DNA from 3 places in the Cobetia sp. MM1IDA2H-1 genome. Region 3 is predicted to be linked to each of the others. Evidence: predicted binding sites of a transcription regulator. Region 3 holds the regulator's gene; each other region holds the start of a gene.
The links. The regulator PhoB, encoded in region 3, activates phosphate uptake and scavenging genes when phosphate is short. The targets are predictions, from matches to a motif close to TGTCATANNNNTGTCANA.

Region 1 (6,848 bases), 220 kb from region 3:
GCCGAGCCCCCAGCAGCTCAACCAGGCGTTCTTCCGGGCCGTCTCCCGGTCCAACAAGTGTGTGCTGGAGCCTGACTGCAAGCATGGTGATCCTGACCAATCATAGTCCCGACGCGCGTGAGCTCGAGATCATCGAGCGCCAGCTCGGGCGCAAGCCTCGCGGCATCCAGGCCGTGGCCGCCACCGATGGCGAGGGCACCCCGCTGGTGCTGCGCATGCATTCGCTGGTGGATGGCAAGCCCTTCCCGACCCTCTACTGGCTGTGCGACGAGCGCCTCAAGATCTCGCTGTCACGCATCGAGGCCGAAGGCGTGATCAAGGAGCTGGAAGAGAGCCTCAAGACCGACGAGGAACTGCTGGCGCGCTATCGTGCCAGTCATGAAGCCTATGTCGCCGAGCGCTGGAGCTTCATGAGCGAGGCCGAGCGCAGCGCCATCGAGTCCCAGGGCTTCGCTGAGCTGATGCGTGAGCGTGGCGTCGGCGGCATCCGCGACTGGAATCAGGTGCGCTGCCTGCACACCCAGTACGCCCAGCACCTCGCCTATGCCGAGGGCAATGCCATCGGGCACTGGGTCGATGCCAACTACGACGTGCTGTCCGAGCTGCCCTGAGCCCTGCCTGCGATCTAGCCGATACTCAGTCCCTCGAGCAGAGGCCGTCAGCCTGGAGGCACAAGACGAAGAAGCCCGCCAATTGGCGGGCTTCTTGCGTCGTGCAGGGGGCGTTTCGGCTTACAGCGAGTGCGCGAACACCAAGGCGATGCACAGCGGGCAGATCAGGCGCACGTACCACGGCCAGATCTTCCAGAACAGGCTGGACTCGATGTCCGGCGCCCCGCTCTGGATCTCCTTGAGCAGCGCATGGCGCGACATTGCCCAGCCGACCAGCAGACACATCACCAGCGCGACCAGTGGCTGGCTGTACTGGGTGGTCAACATGATCACCAGACCGAACAGCGCCCCGAAGTTGGCGGCGATGGTCAGACTGATGGCCATGATGGCGGCCCCGACGGCCAGGGTGGCGGCACGCCGTCCCAGCCAGCCACGCTCGACCACGAAGGATACCGGCACTTCCAGCATCGAGATGGAGGAGGTGATGCCCGCCACGCTCATCAGCGCGAAGAACGCCACCATCAAGACGTCTCCCGCGCCACCCATCTGACCGAACAGCGCCGGCAACGTATCGAACAGCAGCGTGTCGGAGCTCTTGAGCAGGCCGTCGGCATCGAAGATCTCGACGCCCAGATGACGCGCGGCATACATGGCCGGAATCACCAGCAGGCCGGCCAGGAAGGCGATGCCGACGTCGATCAGCGTCACCAGCACGCCGAGACGCGGCAGGTTCTGCTCCGGCCCCAGATAGGAGCCGTAGATCAGCATCGCCCCCACGCCGAGCGACAGCGAGAAGAATGCCTGGCCCATCGCGCTCAGCATCAGGTCAGCATCGAAGATGCGATCCCACTGCGGGGTCAGATAGACACTCAGGCCTTCATCGGCGCCCGGCAGGGTCAGCACGTAGCCGATCAACCCCACCAGCAGGGCCAGCAGCAGCGGCATCAGACGTGTGGACCATTTCTCGATCCCGCCGCGCACGCCACCGACCACGATCGCCATGGTCAGGGCGAGGAAGACCGCCGTCAGCGAGACATTGCGCGTGAAGTCGAAGGTGGTCAGCCAGCTGGCGGCGGACGACATGCCCAGCGCCGCACTGACCGGCGCGGCGGTATAGCCCAGCAACCAGCCCGCGACGATGGCGTAGAAGGCCAGGATCAGGCTGGCGGTCAGCATGCCCGCCCAGCCCGCCAGCGCGCCGAAGCGCTTGGTGATGCCGCGCCCCAGACTCATGCTAGTGACGATATTGGCCTGACCATGCCGCCCGATGACCAGCTCGGCCATCAAGGCCGGCCACGCCAGCAGGAAGGCCAGCACCAGATACATCACCACGAAGGCCCCGCCTCCGTTGTTGGCGGTCTGGGACGGGAAGCCCCAGACGTTGCCAAGCCCTACTGCCGAACCAGCGGCGGCCATCAAGAAGCCCAGCCGACTGGCGAAGCGTCCGCGCACCTGCGCCATCTGTCTCTCCTGCCTTGTTGTCCCGCGCCCGCCGTCAGGACGTCGCGTCATGTTGGAGTGCACCCCGATGAAAAGGCTCATGGGCGTCAGCGCCCGCCAGCCGTCGCCTGCGGGGGCGGCAAGGGTAGCAGAGCAGGCCCGTGAATGCAGGTACCACGCCGAGCATGCTCTCTCACTCTGCAAGGCAAGGTTGCGCCAAGGCGTCATGGCCCCGCCGCACAACTCGGGTAGGATGGAGACCACGACATTCTGGCGTGGCACTCGACCTTGCGTGCCACAACACACCTTCAGGAGAGCAACATGCATCGCATCTGTGTCTATCTGGGTTCCCGCGAGGGGGCCTCCCCGCATCACCGCCAGCAGGCCGAGGCACTGGGGACCGCGATCGCCGAACGTGGCTGGGGACTGGTCTATGGAGGAGCACGAGCCGGACTGATGGGCGCATTGGCAGATGCCGCGCTGGCCGCAGGCGGTGAGGTGGTCGGCGTGATCCCGCAGGCGCTGGTGCGCAACGAGAAGGCACACACCGGGCTGACTCGGCTGATCGAAGTGGCGGACATGCATGAGCGCAAGGCCCAGATGGCCGCGCTGGCGGATGGTTTCGTGACCCTGCCGGGCGGGATCGGCACGCTGGAGGAGCTGTTCGAGACCTGGACCTGGCAATACCTGCGCTTTCACGCCAAGCCGATCGCCGTCCTCGACAGTGACGGCTTCTACGCGCCGCTGCTGGAATTTCTGGATCGCACCGTCGAGGCGGGCTTCCTCGACGCGGATACTCGCGCCCGCCTGATCAGCGAACGCGAGATCACTCCCCTGCTGGACCGCCTGGCCCCCTCGTCAGGCGAGCAGGCCTGACGGCAAGCTGCATGGGTCAGGCCTCCGTGACGGGGTGTCGTGCACCGGCCTGATCGCGACAGGCCGGCTCCCCGAGATAGCGGCTGCGCTTGCTGGCGGTGATGCGTCGGATATCGACCATCACCAGCCCATCGATGCAGTAGCCGAAATCGGCATCGACGCTGAAGTCGAGGAAGCGAGTGCCGCCGGGCTCGGTGACCTCGGCGTACTGCTTGTAGAGGGTCGGCACCGTCACGCCCATCGCGTCCAGCTGGGCGCGCAGGCGACGGAAATCACCCTCGGCATCCTGACCATCGAACAGACGCTCTGCCTCATGGGCGGCACTGCCCGGCGCACTCTGCGCGACCGGTGCCCGTGCACGGGCCAGCCCCTCCTCATCCCCGTAGTAGTGGCGGTAATAGCTGACGATCAACGCCCGAGCAGCCTCCGGGTAGCTGTTGGAGAGCGTAACCGGGCCGAACAGCCAGCGAATCTCGGGGTGACGGCGCAGATAGGCACCCAGCCCCTGCCACAGGTAATCGAGACTGCGGCGCCCCCAATAGCGTGGCTGCACGAAGCTGCGCCCCAGCTCCAGGCCCTCCTGCATATGCGCGAACATCTCCGGCGTGAAGCGGAACAGGGTCGGACTGTAGAGCCCCTTCTCGCCATGCGCCGCCATGATCTTGCCCACCTCACCGATGCGATAGGCCCCGGCGATCTCGAGATCGGCGTCATCCCACAGCACCAGATGACGGTAATGCGCGTCGTAACGGTCGATGTCACGACGCTCTCCCGTCCCTTCGCCGACACGGCGGAAGCTCAATTCGCGCAGCCGACCGATCTCGCGCATCACGCTGGAACCGGGAAAGGCATCGAACAGGTAGATCTTCTTGCCGTCGCGGGTCTCACCCAGCAGCTCACACGACGTCAGTTCCTCACGCAGCGCCTGGCGCTCCTCCGGATGCCCGATGGCCTTCTCGGTCACGAACAGCCCGCGCTTGCCGCGTCCGATGCGATAGAGATGCTTGCGCAGCAGGCGTGTCTTGGCATTGGTGCTCAGGGCATCACTGTCGAGACGCGCCAGCGGAATCAGTTCCCCGATGCGCAGCTTGAGCTGACGTTCGCGCTGGCGAAACATCTCATGGGCCAGCAGCGGCGTGCCGAGGCCACGGTTGATCGATGACAGGGTATAGAAGAGCGTCGAGTTGCGACCACTGACGTGAATCGGCAGTACCGGCGCGTTGGTCTTGCGCGCGAAATGCAGGAAACCCGACAGCCACTTGCCGTCACGCGGCCCGGTCGGTCCTGCACGCGAGACCTCTCCGGCCGGGAAGATGATCACGGCCTCTTCATTCATCAGTGCCTCGCAGATCTGGGTGCTGCTTCTGCGATACCCACGGCGACTGAGGTTGTCCAGCGGCAGCAGCAAGGGCGCCAGCGGCTCGACCTTCATCAGGATGTCGTTGGCGACGATCTTCACGTCACGCCGCACCTCCCCGACCAGCTTGAGCAACGCGAGCCCATCCAGCGAGCCCAGCGGGTGGTTGGCGACGATCACCACTCGCCCGTAGGCAGGGATGTTCTCGCGCTCCCGCGAGGAGACGGAGTAGGCGAAGGAGAAGTGATCGAGCACACGGTCGATGAAGTCAAAACCGCGCAGACCGGCATGCTCGGCGAGGAAGGCATTGATCTCGCTCTCGTGAACCAGACGCCGCAGCAGCGCCAGCGCCGGGCGACGAATCAGAGGGTGGCGCCTGGCAAAGGCGGGATACTTGGCGGCGATGACACGGGCGGTATCGATCATGCTCACTCCTTTGCGCAACGCGGTGCGTCACTCGCAGTCTGAAACAGAGGCTTGATATCACGTCAGAATCGCGCCACTTCATGACAGGTGCGTCACAGTCCCCGTACAGTGAGATGACAGACATCCGTCTGAGGACGGAGCGATCACAGCAAGGCAGCCACGATTGCCAAGCCAAGGAGATAGCGAATGTATGCGATAGCCGTCGAGAACGAGGCGCTGGTCTGGCAGGAAACCGAGGCCCCTTCAGGTATCGCCTCGGACGAGGTGCGTATCCAGGTGGCCTGGGCCGGCGTCAATCGCGCGGATCTGATGCAGCGCGCCGGGCAGTATCCGCCCCCGGCCGGGGAAAGCGAGATTCTCGGTCTCGAGGTCAGCGGCACCATCCTCGAGGTGGGCAGACACGTGGAACGCTTCCAGGTGGGGGACCCGGTCTGCGCCCTGCTGGCAGGCGGAGGCTATGCCGAAGAGGTGGTGGTCAATGCCCTGCAGGTACTGCCGGTGCCGGAGGGCTACGGCCTGCGTGAGGCGGCCGCCCTGCCGGAGATGTTCGCCACCGCCTGGCTGAACCTGTTCATCGAGGGCAACCTCAAGCACAAGGAACGCGTCCTGCTGCACGCCGGGGCCAGCGGTATCGGCACCACTGCCATCCAGCTGTGCGGCCTGTTCGGCCATCCCTGCTTCGTGACCGTCGGCAGTCAGGAGAAGCTGGACACCTGCCTGCGGCTGGGGGCCGATGCCGGCTGGAATCGCCACGATGGCAGTTTCGTCGATGCCGTGAACGAATGGGGCGGCGCTGACATGATTCTCGACCCGGTCGGCGGCGGCTACCTGTCAGGCAATCAGCAGGTCCTGAATCAGGATGGCCGCATGGTATTGATCGGCCTGATGGGCGGACGCATGGACGAGCTGGATCTGGGGCGCATGCTGATGAAGCGCCAGCGGTTGATCGGCTCGACCCTGCGTTCCCGCTCGCCCAAGGGCAAGGGCATGGTGCTGGATGCACTCTATGTCCACGTCTGGCCACGCCTGGCGCGAGGCGAGATACGTCCGCATATCGACAAGAGCTGGCCGATCCAGGACGCCGAGGCTGCACATGCCTATGTGCAGGACAACGCCAGCACCGGCAAGGTGCTGCTGGCGGTAAGCGGGGCCTGAGTCCGTCGTCGACTGGCAGAACGCAAGAAGGCAGCCCGATGGGCTGCCTTCTGCAGGGGCTTTCATGCCAGTCATCTTTCGCCGGGCTGAACGCTCAGTCGTTGCGCTCGATGGCCTGGGCCTTCTGCCAGGTCAGTTGCAGCAGACGGGCATCATCTCCAGCGCGATGGCGCTGGATGCCGCCTTCGGCGATCACGGCTTCCTTGAGCTCGGCCCAGCGATTCAGCTGCTCCTCATCCAGCAGCCGGCGCAGCGCTTCCAGCCGGAAGTGCGGCAGCATGCCGGCATGATGGAACAGCAACGACAACCAGGTATTGTCGTAGCCCCAGCTGTCGCTGTACGCGATGCGTGTCTCGCTCAGCTCATCATTGATCCACTGCGCCACTTCCCGCACCGGGCGGCCTTCACGTGCCAATCGGGCGCGTGAAATGCCATGCAACAGCTCAGCCTTGGGGTCCCAGTGCACCCACTCTTCCAGCGGCTGGATGAGGAAGGCACAGCTGCTGCCATCGGTACGCGCCAGACCGATCTCGATCGGGTAGCTGCCGCGGCCAAAGCCGGAGGCTTCAATATCGAGCAGAATAGGCAGCGTCACACGCGTCTCCCACGGTATCTCAGGCAGCCAAGGACCAGGCAAGAAGGGGTTGAATGTCTTCAGGTTACGGGAATTGCCCCCCGTTTGGCGAGTCCTGCTCATCCGGTTGGCATCAGAAGAGACGGAGACGACAGCGCCCTCACGAGGAGGGCGCTGTCAGAGGAGGCGATCGACGACGGCAGCAGCCGTCGGATTGGCTCAGTGGAGGGCGGCTTCGTCACCGCTGCGTGCATGCGCTTCCCAGTGCTCCGCCTTGTGCGGGCAGACCGCCAGCCCCAGCGAGCCTTCACGATAGGCACGTGCCAGGCGCTGCGCGGCAAGCGCATGATGACGCTCTGCCGCACGTGCATACCAGGTCACGGCCTTGGCCGGGTCACTCTGGTATTGC
Region 2 (6,848 bases), 480 kb from region 3:
GATGACGAGAAGCGGATGGTGACATGGCAGGCGAGGTCGTTGAACAGGAATTCAATAACGCTGAGTGTTAATATTCGGCTGTCTTGATAATTCAACGACATACCTATCATGCACAGAGGATCATCGATGCCGATCACGTCTTCATCTCAAGCGCGTGTCTCATTGCTGGCGAGAGCCACCAGGGTCGCGACACTGGCAGGAATCATGGGCCTGGGAGTCGCTCCCGTCAGTCAGGCGGCCGAGACACCCGAGGCAGCGCAGTGTCCGCCGGCAGCATATGCCATGGCACTGCGCTATCAGCAGCAATCGGCGGAAGTCGCGGCCCTGCAGCGTCAGAGCTATGCGCTGGCGACACGTCAGCTGGAGACACTGCTGGCATCTCGTGATGACGAGAAACCTGCCGCGATCATGACCGACCTTGATGAAACCGTGATCGACAACTCCGCGCTGCTGGTGCGTGATCTGAAGGCCTGTCATGACTTCACGGGCTGGGACACCTGGAAGGCGTGGGAGCGAGAGGGCAAGCCGACCCTGATTCCGGGTGCCAGGGAGTTCCTCGAACTTGCCGCATCGCGTGGCGTGGCGATCTACTACGTGTCGGATCGCTACGAGGAGAACAAGGACGCCACGGTCGCCACGCTGAAAGCCCTGGGTCTGCCCGGTGTCGATGACGCCCATGTGCGCCTGCTGGGGCCGAGCAAGTCAGTGCGTCGCCAGGCGATCGCGAAGGATCACGACATCGTGATGCAGCTGGGCGACAGCCTGCATGATTTCGCGGATGACTTCTCCGACAAGACGCCCGAGCAGCAGAAGGCGCTCGTCGCGGAGCAGGCGCAGCATTTCGGCAAGGATTGGATCATGTTGCCGAATGCCTCCTACGGCAGCTGGAGCGAGGCCACGCTGACCGCCTGGGACAAGCCCTTCTCTGACCGCTAGCCCTTGCCGGCTTCCGGCTGAATGACAACGCCCCCGGACCTTGCGGTCTCGGGGGCGTTGTCATTTCCGAGGCGTTGTCGTGTGCCGAGTGACACTCGGCCTCGTCAGCTGCGATCGCGGTCGGGGGAGTCGTCGCCTGGGGAGGCGGTTTCCTCCTTCGCTGGCGGCTCGGCGTCGGGCTCAGGTTCGGGTTCCGGGTCTGTCTCAGGCTCAGGCTCTGGTTCAGGCTCTGGCTCGCGTGGGTCACGCGTGTCTTTATCCAGCCAGGTGCCGCAGAACTTGCAGTACTTGGCATTGCGATCATGGCCCTCACGGCCACAGCCGGGGCAGGCTTCATCGCTGGTCTGCTGCATGCGCAGGCCGTTGAGCACCTCGGCCGAGAACACGCCGGTGGGCACGGCGAGAATCGAATAGCCCAGTATCATCATCATCGCCGAGATGAACTGGCCCAAGGGCGTGATGGGGGCGATATCGCCGTAGCCCACCGTGGTCAGTGTCACCACCGCCCAGTAGAGCGCCTTGGGGATGGAGGTGAAGCCGGCTTCCGGGGGTTCGATCAGATAGATCAGGGCGCCGAACACCGTGATGATGCTGAGTACGGTGATGAAGAACAGCAGGATCTTGCGACGACTGCGCGCGAGAGCCTCGACCAGCATGCGACCTTCGCCGACGAAGGCCATCAGGCGCAGCACGCGGAACAGCCGCAGCACACGCAGCACGCGCACCACCAGCAGTGCCTGCGCCCCCGGAATCAGCAGCGAGAGCCAGGTCGGGGCGATCGACAGCAGGTCGAGCACGCCGTAGAAGCCCTTCGCCCAGGTGCCGGGGTGTTTGAGGCAATAGAGGCGTACTGCGTATTCCAGCGTGAACAGCAGGGTGAAGGTCCATTCCAGGATGCGGAACAGCTCCCCATGGCGGGCATTCAGCGATGGCACGCTATCGAGCATCACCACGGCGACGCTGGCGAGAATCATCGCGACCAGCGCGATATCGAAGGCCTTGGCCGCCTTGGTGTCGGACTCGAAGATCCAGTGGAACAGCCGGGCACGCAGCCTGCCGCTGGCCGGCTCGAAATCGCTGGAGCGAGGGGGGGCGGTGGCGGATTGTGACGTACTGCCGTATTCGTTGGCCGGCCCTTGGCGTTCAGGCATGCGGGCTTCCTTGACTGGCGTCGCAGCGCCGGGGCGGGCTGCGACGCGATGGTGGGGGCAGGGCAGGTGAGGGCGCGATGGCCAGGCGCTCAGCGAGCGATTTCACCGGGGTCTCTCAATGAGCTTTCTCAACGAGCTTTCTCGATGAGCTGTCTCACTGAGCTTTTAATGAGCTGCCTCACTGGCCTCGGCTGCGCAATGCCGCCAGCAGCGACAGGCTGTGCTGACCGAAGACCGCTGTCATCCAGCTGTCTGGCGTGCCCTGCTCACGGGATTCGCTCAGCGCCTCCGTCAGCGCCACCGCATGGACATGACCGGGATGCTGACTGGCGGCCAGGCGCGAGGCCAGGGCCGAGAAGGCGGCCAGGGCGTGATCGTGCCAGCGCATGTCATCTTGCTGCTGGCGGTCGGCATGTGCATCCAGGGCATCGATGGCCGCGGCGAGCAGGGCATTCGTGTCGGTGGTATCCAGCGTCTTCTCGTGCCATTCGCCATCTCTGAGTGCGGCACCGCGGCGTGCCTTGCTGGCATCTGCCGGGCGCAGGGCCAGTCGGCTGGCCAGGGATTCCGCCAGCGTCCACAGCACCCCTTCGCGCTGCTCGGCGCTCAGGTCGTCACCGCCAGTGAGTTCCAGTTCGATCTCGCGGATGTGCGTCTCCCGACCTGCTGCCTTCACGTGGCCGAGATCCAGCGCCATCTCGACGCCGACACCCGCCGTCTGGCCATCCTGCGTCACCGTCAGTTCCAGCTGCCAGGCATGACGTTCGAAATCCGTGCTGAAGGTAGGGGCGAGGGCGCCGAGCAGGTGCTCACGCGCACCTTCCTCAAGCGCCTGCAGAGGGGGAAGGCCGCGCAGGCCATCGAGATCGAGGCCTGTCTGGCCGTCGGGCAGCGCCCATTCCCACTCGCCGCGCGAATGCAGGCCGCCATGGCTTTCGCCACTGGTCTTGAGGGTCTGGCGCAAAGGGCCCGGACTGTCGGCATCCTCTCCACTGCGGCGCAGGCGCAATGCCATCTTGGCGCGTTCCAGTGCATGCTCAGGCGTGTCGAAATAGGTATTGGCCAGCCAGCGACGACGGGGCGTGGTGCCATCCAGTTCCGCGATATCCGCAAGACGTTCCAGAATCGCCGTGCGTCCGAGGCCGCTGTGGGTCAGCGCCAGCTTGAGTTCGATTTCCTGCGCCATGACGACGGCACTCCCTGTACGAGAAGATGAAAAATGAAGATGGCCGGGCATGGATGATGACAGCGATACGAGGACGCTGGCGGCCTGTCCGAGATCCCGGGACAGGCAGCCCCCGGCGGCTTCATGCTCGCGCCTGTCCCTTGCCAAGGCAAGCGCAGAGCGTGTCGCCAGCCTTCCCACGGCAGGTGATCCGTCAGCAGAATCACAGTGATATGACAGTATCGTGACATTTGTGTGACATGAATTGCCTGCCGCCAACTCCTTGGTTATATTATGAACAATGTAATCAGTCAGCGACCCCGCGTCCTGTCGCTACATGACAATCTCTCCTCTGGAATCCTTCGAGTTCCCCCCCGACTGCCGCTGATGTTGCGTGAAGTACAACAGCATGGCGGTATCGTGTCGTTACGATGAAAGTTATGTGATCGTCACAAAGGCTTTGCTACACTCCGCGCGTCAATCCTTAACGCCGACGGCCACTATGGTAACGACCAACCCTTTCTCTTCGATGTTCGGGCGCTCGCCTTTCAAGGCGCTGCACACCCACATCATCAAGACAGACGACTGTGCCCAGCACTTGCTGACCTTCTTCGACGCCTGCGAACAGGGTGATTGGGATCAGGCGGCCAGCATTCGTCAGACCATCAGCAAGCTGGAGCGTGAAGCGGACGAACTGAAGACGCAGCTGCGTCTCAATCTGCCCAATTCGCTGTTCCTGCCGGTATCCCGTTCCGACCTTCTCGAGCTGATCCATGTCCAGGATTCCATCGCGAACGTCACCAAGGATATCGCCGGCATCATGCTGGGTCGCCACATGCAGATACCCACCGCGCTGGTGCCCGCCATGCGTGAGTATCTGAAGACTGCGGTCGAATCGGTCTGCCAGGCGCGCCGTGCGCTGGGCGAGCTGGAAGATCTTGTCGAGTCCGGCTTCGGGCGCAACATGAGCGAGCTGGTCGACAAGCTGATCAATGAGCTGCATGAGCTCGAGAAGCAGTCCGACGAACAGCAGATCGCGATCCGCCAGACCCTGTTCTCGCTGGAAGCCGCTCTGCCACCGGTCGACGTGATCTTCCTCTACAAGATTATCGACTGGGTCGGCGATGTCGCCGATCAAGCTGAAAAGGTCGGTACCCGACTGCAGATCCTGATGGCGCGCTAAGCGCTGTCAGGACGTCCTGCCATCTGCTCAAGAGTTCCCTAATGTCCATCATTGCTCAATACGGCGATGTGCTCGTCATCCTTGCCTGCGTATTCGGTTTCTTCATGGCGTGGGGTGTAGGCGCGAACGATGTCGCCAATGCCATGGGTACCTCGGTTGGTTCCAAGGCCATTACCATCAAGCAGGCGATCGTCATCGCCGTGATCTTCGAATTCCTCGGTGCCTGGCTGGCTGGTGGTGAAGTCACCGATACCATCCGCAAGGGCATCATCGACCCGTCACTGCTGATCCAGAATCCGCAGTTCCTGGTCTACGGCATGCTGGCATCACTGCTGGCCGCCGGTATCTGGCTGCTGATCGCGTCCATGAAGGGCTGGCCGGTCTCCACGACCCACTCCATCGTCGGTGCCATCGTCGGCTTCGCGGCGGCGGGTCTCGGCGTGGATGCGGTCGAGTGGCCCAAGGTCGGTCAGATCGCGGCCTCCTGGCTGGTCTCGCCGCTGCTGGCGGGCTCCATCGCCTTCGTGCTGTTCAAGTCCGTGCAGACGCTGATCTTCGACAATGAAGACCCGTTCGCGGCCGCCAAGCGCTATGTCCCGATGTACATGTTCCTGGTCGGCTTCATCATCTCGATGGTGACCATGGTCAAGGGCCTCAAGCATGTCGGGCTGCACCTGAGCTTCGAGTCCAGCCTGCTGCTGGCCGTCGTCATCGGTGCCATCGTGATGGGGATCGGTGTGCTGATGGAGCGCAAGGTCGCGCGTTCTCGCCTCAAGGAGAAGAATCGCGCCACCGGTGATGATTTCGACTTCAGCGGCGTCGAGAAGGTCTTCGGCCTGCTGATGATGTTCACCGCCTGTGCCATGGCCTTCGCCCACGGCTCCAACGACGTGGCCAACGCGGTCGGTCCGCTGGCAGCCATCATCAGTGTCGTCGATTCCGCCGGTCAGATCGGCGCCAAGGCCAGCATGCCCTGGTGGGTGCTGGTGCTGGGTGGCGGCGGTATCGTCGTCGGCCTGGTCACCTATGGTCGCCGCGTCATCGCCACCGTCGGTACCGGCATCACCGAGCTGACCCCGTCTCGTGGTTTCGCGGCCACCCTGGCGGCGGCCTCCACCGTGGTGCTGGCCTCCGGCACCGGCCTGCCGATCTCCACCACCCACACCCTCGTCGGTGCGGTGCTGGGGGTAGGTCTGGCACGCGGCATGGCAGCGCTCAACCTGCGCGTGATCGGTACCATCGTGATGTCCTGGCTGATCACTCTGCCGGCCGGCGCGATCCTGTCGATCCTGTTCTTCTTCATGTTCAAGGGCATGTTCGGCTAAGCCGACATCTGCCACAGCGCCCGGGCTTGCGACGGGGTTTGCGACAGGGCGCTGCATGAGAGAAACACGCAAGATGCATCGGCAAGACGCATCGGCAAGACGCATCGGCAAGATGCATAGGCAAGACGCATCGGCAAGATGTATTGGCAAGACGCACTTGAAAAACGTTTTTGAAAAAACGTTTTTCAAAAAAAGAGAGAGGCGACCTTCGGGTCGCCTTTCTCGTTTAGGCCGCATGGATGTCAGGGGCGTCGCTCGCCGTGCAGGCTGCGGCGCTGATATGATGATTCATGGGCATGCCTGACATGTCATTTTCCTCCCTCCTGCACGGAGCTGGCTCTTGAACACGCGTTTTCCCTTCGCGGACTGGTTTCGCAACTCCTCTCCCTACATCAACGCTCACCGTGGGCGCACCTTCGTCATTCTGATCGAAGGCGATGCGCTGTCTTCCTCACGACGAACGCAGTTGATTCAGGATCTGGCGTTGCTGCACACCCTCGGCGTGCGACTGGTGGTGGTGTTCGGCGTGCGTCCGCAGGTCAGGGAAGCACTGGAGGGAGTGGGAATCGAGGCCGAGCGTCATCAGGGGCGTTGGGTCGTCACCCGTGACATCCTCGCGCATCTGGAGCAGCAGGTCGCCACGCTGCGCCTGCGCCTGGAGGCCAGCCTGTCGCTGGGGCTGCCCAATACCCCGCTGCATGGTGTCGAGCTCTCCGCCGTGTCGGGCAATCTGGTGATGGCCAAGCCGCTGGGCGTGCGAGAGGGCGTCGACTTCCTGCACGGTGGCGAGGTGCGTCGGGTGCGCAGCGAGGCTATCCAGGGGCTGCTTTCCCAGCAGGCCATCGTGGTGCTGCCGCCGCTGGGCTTCTCCAGCACTGGCGAAGTCTTCGACCTCGATGCGGCCGAGGTGGCCGAGCACGCGGCCGTGGCGCTGGCCGCCGACAAGCTGATCCTGCTGGGAGAAGGGGAGGGGCTGTTCGATGAGCATGGCGTACTGTTGCGTCAGCTCAACCCTGAGCAGGCCGCCGCCCTGGCACCGCCACGTGAGGATGACAGCGAACTGTCTCGTCATCTGGCCGCGGCCTGTG
Region 3 (6,848 bases):
TCGATGCGCCGACAGCTGCGTGGGACGGGTGGTAGTGCTAGGGTGTGGCTCCGGCCGCCCGAGGGCAGCCGCCTTTCACGAGATGACGAGGACGTCGCATGATTGATGCCGTATCGGCGCTGGTCCGCGGGACCCGCATGGTCTATACCCCCGGGCTACGCCGTTTCGTGTTCGTACCACTGGCGATCAACCTGGTGCTCTACAGTGCCACGCTGTGGCTGTTGTTCAGCCAGTTCGAGGGCTGGATCGACTACTGGATGCTCAAGGTGCCCAGCTGGCTGGAATGGCTGAGCTGGTTGATCTGGCCGGTGCTGGTGCTGAGTCTGTTGCTGGCGGTGTTCTTCACCTTCAGCCTGGTGACCAATCTGATCGCGGCGCCGTTCTACGGCATTCTGGCCGAGAAGGTCGAGCATCGACTGGATGGCACCCTGATCGAGGATGAGCGTGGCCTGGTGAAGATCGGGATCGACTCGCTGGGGCGCGAGATGGCCAAACTGGGTTACTTCATTCCCCGCATGATCGCGCTGTTCATTCTCGGCTTCATTCCGGGCCTGAATCTGCTCTCACCGCTGCTGTGGGGGCTGTTCTCGGCCTGGAGCATGGCGATCCAGTATCTGGACTATCCGATGGACAACCATCATGTCAGCTTCGGCGACATGAAGCAGCGTCTCAAGGCGCGCTGGTGGCCGTCACTGACCTTCGGTGGTGCCGTGTTCGTGCTGACGCTGGTGCCCTTGGCCAACCTGCTGTTCATTCCCGGGGCCGTGGCGGGTGCCGTCCTGATGTGGCAGAGCCACTACCGACAGCTGCCTGCCCCGCGCCGCTGAGCCAGGCTTTATCGCGAGCGTTGACGAACGCAGATACCACGACGCCCCGCCGTGACCTCATGCAGAGGGCGCGGCGGGGCGTTCGTGTCAGTGGGGCTGCAACCGTCAGGCAGTCGTCGTGCAGCGACGCTCCGCCGGGAAATGACAACGGAAGCGTGCGCCCTCGCCGGGCAGGCTGTCGATCTCCAGGCGGCCCTGATGGCGGATCAGCACATGCTTGACGATGGCCAGTCCCAGCCCGGTGCCACCAGTGGCGGTGCTGCGTCCCTTGTCGATGCGATAGAAGCGCTCCGTCAGGCGCGGTAGATGCACGGGATCAATGCCGTCACCGTCATCCTCCACCTCGACCATCACGCCCTCGGTGGTGCTCTGGCAGCGCAGCGTGATGTGGCAGTCTTCCGGCGTGTAACGCACCGCATTGAAGACCAGATTCGAGATCGCGCTTCTCAGCTCCTGCTCCTCACCCATCAGGGCCAGTCCGGGCTCGACCTCCACTGTGATGACATGTCGCTCCTTCGAGAGGCCTTCGGCATCTTCCCGGATACGCGTCAGCAGCTGCGCCATGTCGATGCGACGTCCTTCGCCCGACAGCTCGTCGGTCTCCAGGCGCGACAGGGTCAGCAGATCCTCGACGAGGTGCTGCATGCGGTCGGTCTGACTCTGCATCTGTCCCAGGCCACGCTGCCAGCGCGGGGGCAGGTCATCGGCATAGTCGGAATAGGTCTCGAGATAGCCGGCCAGTACCGTCAGCGGCGTGCGCAGCTCATGGGAGACATTGGCCACGAAATCGCGGCGCATTTCCTCGAGACGGTAGAGACGGGTGACATCGCGCACCATCACCAGGCGCTCGTTGTCACCGAACAGGGTGATGGAGATCTGCAGGGTCAGGTTGTCGGAGAGCGGCGATTGCAGGGTCAGCGGCTCACGATAGGCCAGCCGATTGAAGTAATCGATGAACACGGGGTCACGCAGATAGTTGGTGACGTGCTGGCCGCGGTCGTGACTGGCCTTGAGGCCGATCAACTGCTCGGCAGCGCTGTTCCACCACTCCATGTCGCCGTGATTGTCGAGCATCACCAGGCCATCGCGCATCGCTTCCGAGGATTCCTGGATGCGATTGAGGATGCTGCGCAGTCGCTCCTGTGCCTGACGCTGACCCTTTTGGTAGCGATACAGACGATCGAGCAGATCCCCCCAGACGCCATCGCCGGGCGGCGGCTCTTCATGGGGGTTGGTGATCAGCCAGGTGTAGAGGCTCTTGAGATGCTTGAGATGGACGAACAGGTACAGCGCCAGCCCCAGCGCCAGGCCCCAGCCCAGCAGGCCGAGCAGTCCGCCGACCAGCCCGAAGCCGCCCGCCAGATAGCCCAGCCGCCATAGCTCGTTCGTCCAGTAGCGCATCCGCGTCTCAGGCCTGGGCGCTGAAGCGATAACCGGTACCGCGGACAGTCTGGATCAAGTGCTGATGCCCCTCGCCCAGCGCCTTGCGCAGACGACGAATGTGCACGTCCACGGTGCGCTCCTCGACATAGACATTGCCGCCCCAGACCTGATCCAGCAGCTGGCTGCGGGTGTAGGCGCGCTCCTGATGGGTCATGAAGAACTGCAGCAGGCGGTATTCGGTGGGGCCGACCTCCAGGGAGTTGCCGTGTGCGGTCACGCGGTGGCTGGCGGGGTCGAGCATCAGACCCTCGACTTCCACCGACTCCTCGACGCCCTTGGGCGTGGTGCGGCGCAGCACGGCCTTGAGGCGTGCCACCAGCTCGCGTGGCGAGAAGGGCTTGGTGATGTAATCGTCCGCCCCGGCCTCGAGCCCCTGGATCTTGTTGTCTTCCTCGCCCTTGGCGGTGAGCAGGATGATCGGCAGCTCCGCCGTGGTCTCGTCACGCTTGAGGCGGCGCGCCAGTTCCAGCCCGCTGGTGCCGGGCATCATCCAGTCCAGCAACAGCAGATCGGGCTTTTCATCGACGACGATGGCGTGGGCGTCCTGGGCATTGTCGGCCTCCAGCACGCGGTAATCCGCCATTTCCAGGGCGACGGCGATCATCTCGCGTATCGAGGATTCGTCGTCGACAATCAGTACGGTCTTGGAGCTCATCGCTAGATCCCATGCAGCAGTCGGCGCACGCGCCAGAATGACAAGTCGATGACGATTACAACCTGCTTATATGACAGTGAGATGACAATCGCCAGCTTGGCAGTTTGCCGCCCGGCTTGCCAGCGAGTCCCTCAACTCTCTCAAGGCGTGAATGTCACGCCTCGCCGCACGAGGAAGATCGCTGGCAGACCGGATGAGGACGCGGGCCCGTTGGCCGGAAAGAGGGGTCAGGCAGCTGGCCAGGTCGCCAGCGCAATGCCCGCGAAGATCAGCAGGCCGGACCAGTGGTTGTTGAGAAATGCCTGGAAGCAGGGGCCACGCTCCCGCTCGCGAATCAGGCGTTGCTGCCAGACGAAGGTCACGGCCGCCGCGGCCAGCCCCAGCCAGTAGAAGATGCCCAGTGCCAGGTGCAGGCCGATGCCGATCAACACCGCCAGCATGCCCAGCTGCAGCAGACCGATCATCAACTTGTCGACGCGGCCGAACAGCACGGCGGTGGACTTGATGCCGACCTTGAGGTCGTCATTGCGATCGACCATCGCATAGGCGGTGTCGTAGGCCACCGTCCACATCAGGTTGGCCGCGAACAGCCACCAGCCATAGGTCGGCACCTCCTCAAGCGTCGCCGCGAAGGCCATCGGAATCGCCCAGCCGAAGGCGGCACCCAGCACCACCTGCGGCAGATGATGGAAGCGCTTCATGAACGGATAGCTGGCCGCCAGCAGCACGGCGATGATCGACAGCAGCACCGTGGTCAGGTTGGTGAAGCACACCAGCACGAAGGCGGCCGCGACCAGCACACCGAACAGGGTCAGCGCCTCGCGCTCCGTGATGCGTCCTGAGGTCAGCGGGCGATCCCGGGTGCGTTCGACATGCTTGTCCCAGTGGCGATCCGCGTAGTCGTTGATCACGCAGCCGGCGGCACGCATCAGATAGACGCCAGCCACGAAGATCAGCAGCGTATCGCGGTCCGGTAGCCCATCGGCCGCCAGCCACAGGGCCCAGAGGGTCGGCCACATCAGCAGCCAGGTGCCGATGGGGCGGTCCAGACGAGTCAGGGCGAGGTAATCGGCCAGTTTGGACGGGCGGGAAGCGGATGACGCTGACATCAGGACTCCTGATCGAACGGCAGTGGGGAATCAGAGTTCCAGAGCATGCTGGAACCGAGGGGTGAAACCTTCCTGGACCAGTACCCGGAAGCGACCGTGCGAGAACATCGAGCGGCGCATCCACAGGCTGGCGGTGCGTGCCAGCGGCTGCGTGCTGGCAAGCCTCAGTGGTGCCCGGCTGACATCGATGGCGCTGCGGGTCAGGTCGGGCTGGCGGAACAGCCAATGGCCCAGCGAGCCTTCGCCGAGCGTCGAAAGACGGTGGCCATGGGCCAGGTCCAGCGCCGCCAGCGAGCGCGCGATCACCCAGGGCTCATCGCCATGACACAAGGCCACTTCGCGCCGCCAGACATGGCGTCGTGGCGCGATACCCAGCATCCGCGCCTCATCCCGCCGGGCAGGGCCGGTGTCCTGCAGCAGCAGGCGCACGCGCAGCCCCTGACCATCGAGCATGCGCATGGCGTGATCGAGACGCTGGGTCAGCGAGTCGCTGGAGGACAGCCATGGCCACCAGCCGGCCGGCATGACGCCTTGCAGGCTCGCGGCGGGCTGCCAGTGGCGGCGGACCGCCGAGTCCATTGCTCTCTGGTGAGCGCAGGGAGTGCTGAGTTCCGAACGAGACATGGCCCGGATGGCGATCTTGCCGGCAAACGCTGCCGAGTGGGAGTGACAGACCACGATGAATTCCCTGTCAGGATGACAAGTGGCGAGTCTAGCACGCCCGAACCGCAAGGCCTGCAGCGTGAGCATGCCCGCGCCAGTGGCAGGCTGGTATGCTGGGGCCCGACTACCCTATTTTCCTCTCGGATCGATCTCAGGAGATGGCGCCATGCGCGACCCTCGTACCCTTGTCATCATCGGCACCGGCATGGCCGGCATTGGCCTGGCGCGTGCCCTGCGTGCGCGTGACAAGGACAGTCGACTGATCCTGGTCAGTCAGGACAGTGGCCACGATTACGCCAAGCCTCTGCTGTCCACCGCCTTTGCCAAGGGCATGAGCGCCCGGGCATTGGCACGGCAGACCTCCGTGGCCCTGGTGGATGAACTGGACGCCGAGCTGCGCACCCATCAGCGAGTGACGAGCATCGATACCCACGCGCGACAGGTCTGGCTGGGCGAGGAATGCCTGGCCTATGACGAGCTGGTGCTGGCACTCGGTGCCGCGCCACGGCGACCCTTCCCCATCGATGACTCGGTCGGCTCGCGCGTGATGAGCATCAATGATCTCGATGACTACGCCGCCTTCAGCGCCACGCTGACGGCAGCGCGTGAGGCGGGGGAGAGTGGCCGTGTCGTGATCGTCGGTGCCGGTCTGGTGGGGTGTGAATACGCCAATGACCTGAAAGCCGCAGGACATGAGGTCACCCTGGTCGCGGTGGAAGACACTCCGCTGGATGGCTTGCTTCCCCAGGCGCTCGGCCAGCGACTTGGCAAGGCCTTCGATGCCATCGGCGTGCGTCGGCTGCAAGGCGAGATGGTCGAGACCATCACCGCCGGCAAGGCAACGCAGGCGCCCGTCAGCGTGGTGCTGCAGAGTGGTCATGCGGTGGAGGGCTCGCTGGTGCTGCTGGCCACGGGGCTCGCGCCACGCATCAAGCTGGCACAGGGCGCGGGGTTGAGTGCTGGTGGGGACGGCATCCGCGTCGATCGTCACCTTGCCACCTCCCGGCCGCATGTCTGGGCGCTGGGAGACTGCGCCAGTGTCGAAGGGGTCAATGCCATGTACGTGCAGCCCCTGCAGGCCGCAGCCCGGGTGCTGGCCGCCAATCTGTGCGGCGAGGCGGTCGAGCTCGACTGGAAGGCCTGGCCCGTGCTGGTCAAGACACCGGCGCTGCCCATCGTGGCCTACCCGCCTCGGACGGCCGTGGCGCGCTGGGACATCACGGGCGAGGGAGATGATCTCGATGCACGCGCTCTCGATGCGAACGAACGCTTGATTGGATATGCGTTGACAGGCGCCTCCGTTCGCAGGAAAGTCGAGCTGGCGCGGCAGGCACCGCCGTTGCTAGGCTAGGCGATGCCATGGCCGATGGTCGCAGACCCCTTGAAGCCAGCGTAGTCAGGCACGATAGTGAAGTTTCCGTCACAGAGCGTCAGGCGAGAATCAGGGACGACGTGTTACCGATGACGTTCACCCCGTGAAAGGGGGACTCGGTATCGCATCGCCCAAGCGCCATGCAATGCCAGCAAGTGCAGCAACATCCGTGCAAGAACAACATTCGTGCAAGAACAACAATGAATCGGCGGCTGAGCCGCCCGTGCAGAATGCCAAACCAGGAGGGCTTTTCATGCGCAAGCCAGAACTCGCTGCGGCCATCGCCGAGCGTGCGGATCTGTCCAAGGACAAGGCTAGTCAGGTGTTGAACGTGATTCTCGACGAGATCACCCACACGGTCGCCAAGGGCAACGATGTTTCATTGATTGGTTTTGGCTCCTTCACGGTGCGTCAGCGTGCAGCGCGTACCGGCAAGAACCCCCAGACAGGCAAACCCCTGACCATCCCGGCCAGCAAGACAGTGGCCTTCAAGCCGGGCAAGTCATTGAAGGATGCGGTGACCAAGTAAGTCTGGTCCACGCCGCCGCGCCCCTGCTGGCGTGGCGGCCCGCCATGCTTGCCCGATGTCAGTATCGATGCCACCGGCTCCGCCACTCGGGCCCGGTGGCATTTTGTCATGGACGGTATCGATGGCTGTTCGCGGCTGACCGCTTGACCGTGCCGCCTCTCAAGGAAGGATTGACGCCATGAAGCTCAAGTTGCTGTTGTGGGTACTGGGCCTGCTGCTCAAGCGTGCCTTCCGGCGCGACCCCGAATTT

Region 1: a site for PhoB is predicted at 4,790-4,807, ahead of BOH68_RS16280 (GNAT family N-acyltransferase). Genes of this name have one in related genera too.
Region 2: a site for PhoB is predicted at 3,485-3,502, ahead of BOH68_RS01905 (CYTH domain-containing protein). Genes of this name have one in related genera too.

What each region holds. Positions count from the first base shown of each region.
Region 1 is NZ_CM133225.1:3,880,244-3,887,091, forward strand. It holds gene BOH68_RS16260 (hypothetical protein) at 1-106, shown strand, start outside; gene BOH68_RS16265 (DUF501 domain-containing protein) at 84-611, shown strand; gene BOH68_RS16270 (sodium-dependent transporter) at 732-2,072, opposite strand; gene BOH68_RS16275 (LOG family protein) at 2,373-2,927, shown strand; gene BOH68_RS16280 (GNAT family N-acyltransferase) at 2,944-4,710, opposite strand; gene BOH68_RS16285 (NAD(P)H-quinone oxidoreductase) at 4,897-5,865, shown strand; gene BOH68_RS16290 (3'-5' exonuclease) at 5,960-6,460, opposite strand; gene BOH68_RS16295 (tetratricopeptide repeat protein) at 6,659-6,848, opposite strand, start outside.
Region 2 is NZ_CM133225.1:410,289-417,136, forward strand. It holds gene BOH68_RS01895 (5'-nucleotidase, lipoprotein e(P4) family) at 127-936, shown strand; gene BOH68_RS01900 (ion transporter) at 1,041-2,087, opposite strand; gene BOH68_RS01905 (CYTH domain-containing protein) at 2,266-3,273, opposite strand; gene BOH68_RS01910 (TIGR00153 family protein) at 3,755-4,435, shown strand; gene BOH68_RS01915 (inorganic phosphate transporter) at 4,477-5,760, shown strand; gene argA (amino-acid N-acetyltransferase) at 6,101-6,848, shown strand, end outside.
Region 3 is NZ_CM133225.1:4,101,598-4,108,445, reverse strand. It holds gene cysZ (sulfate transporter CysZ) at 99-827, shown strand; gene phoR (phosphate regulon sensor histidine kinase PhoR) at 933-2,228, opposite strand; gene phoB (phosphate regulon transcriptional regulator PhoB) at 2,236-2,925, opposite strand; gene ubiA (4-hydroxybenzoate octaprenyltransferase) at 3,153-4,034, opposite strand; gene BOH68_RS17275 (chorismate--pyruvate lyase family protein) at 4,065-4,712, opposite strand; gene BOH68_RS17270 (NAD(P)/FAD-dependent oxidoreductase) at 4,864-6,048, shown strand; gene BOH68_RS17265 (HU family DNA-binding protein) at 6,323-6,598, shown strand; gene BOH68_RS17260 (hypothetical protein) at 6,777-6,848, shown strand, end outside.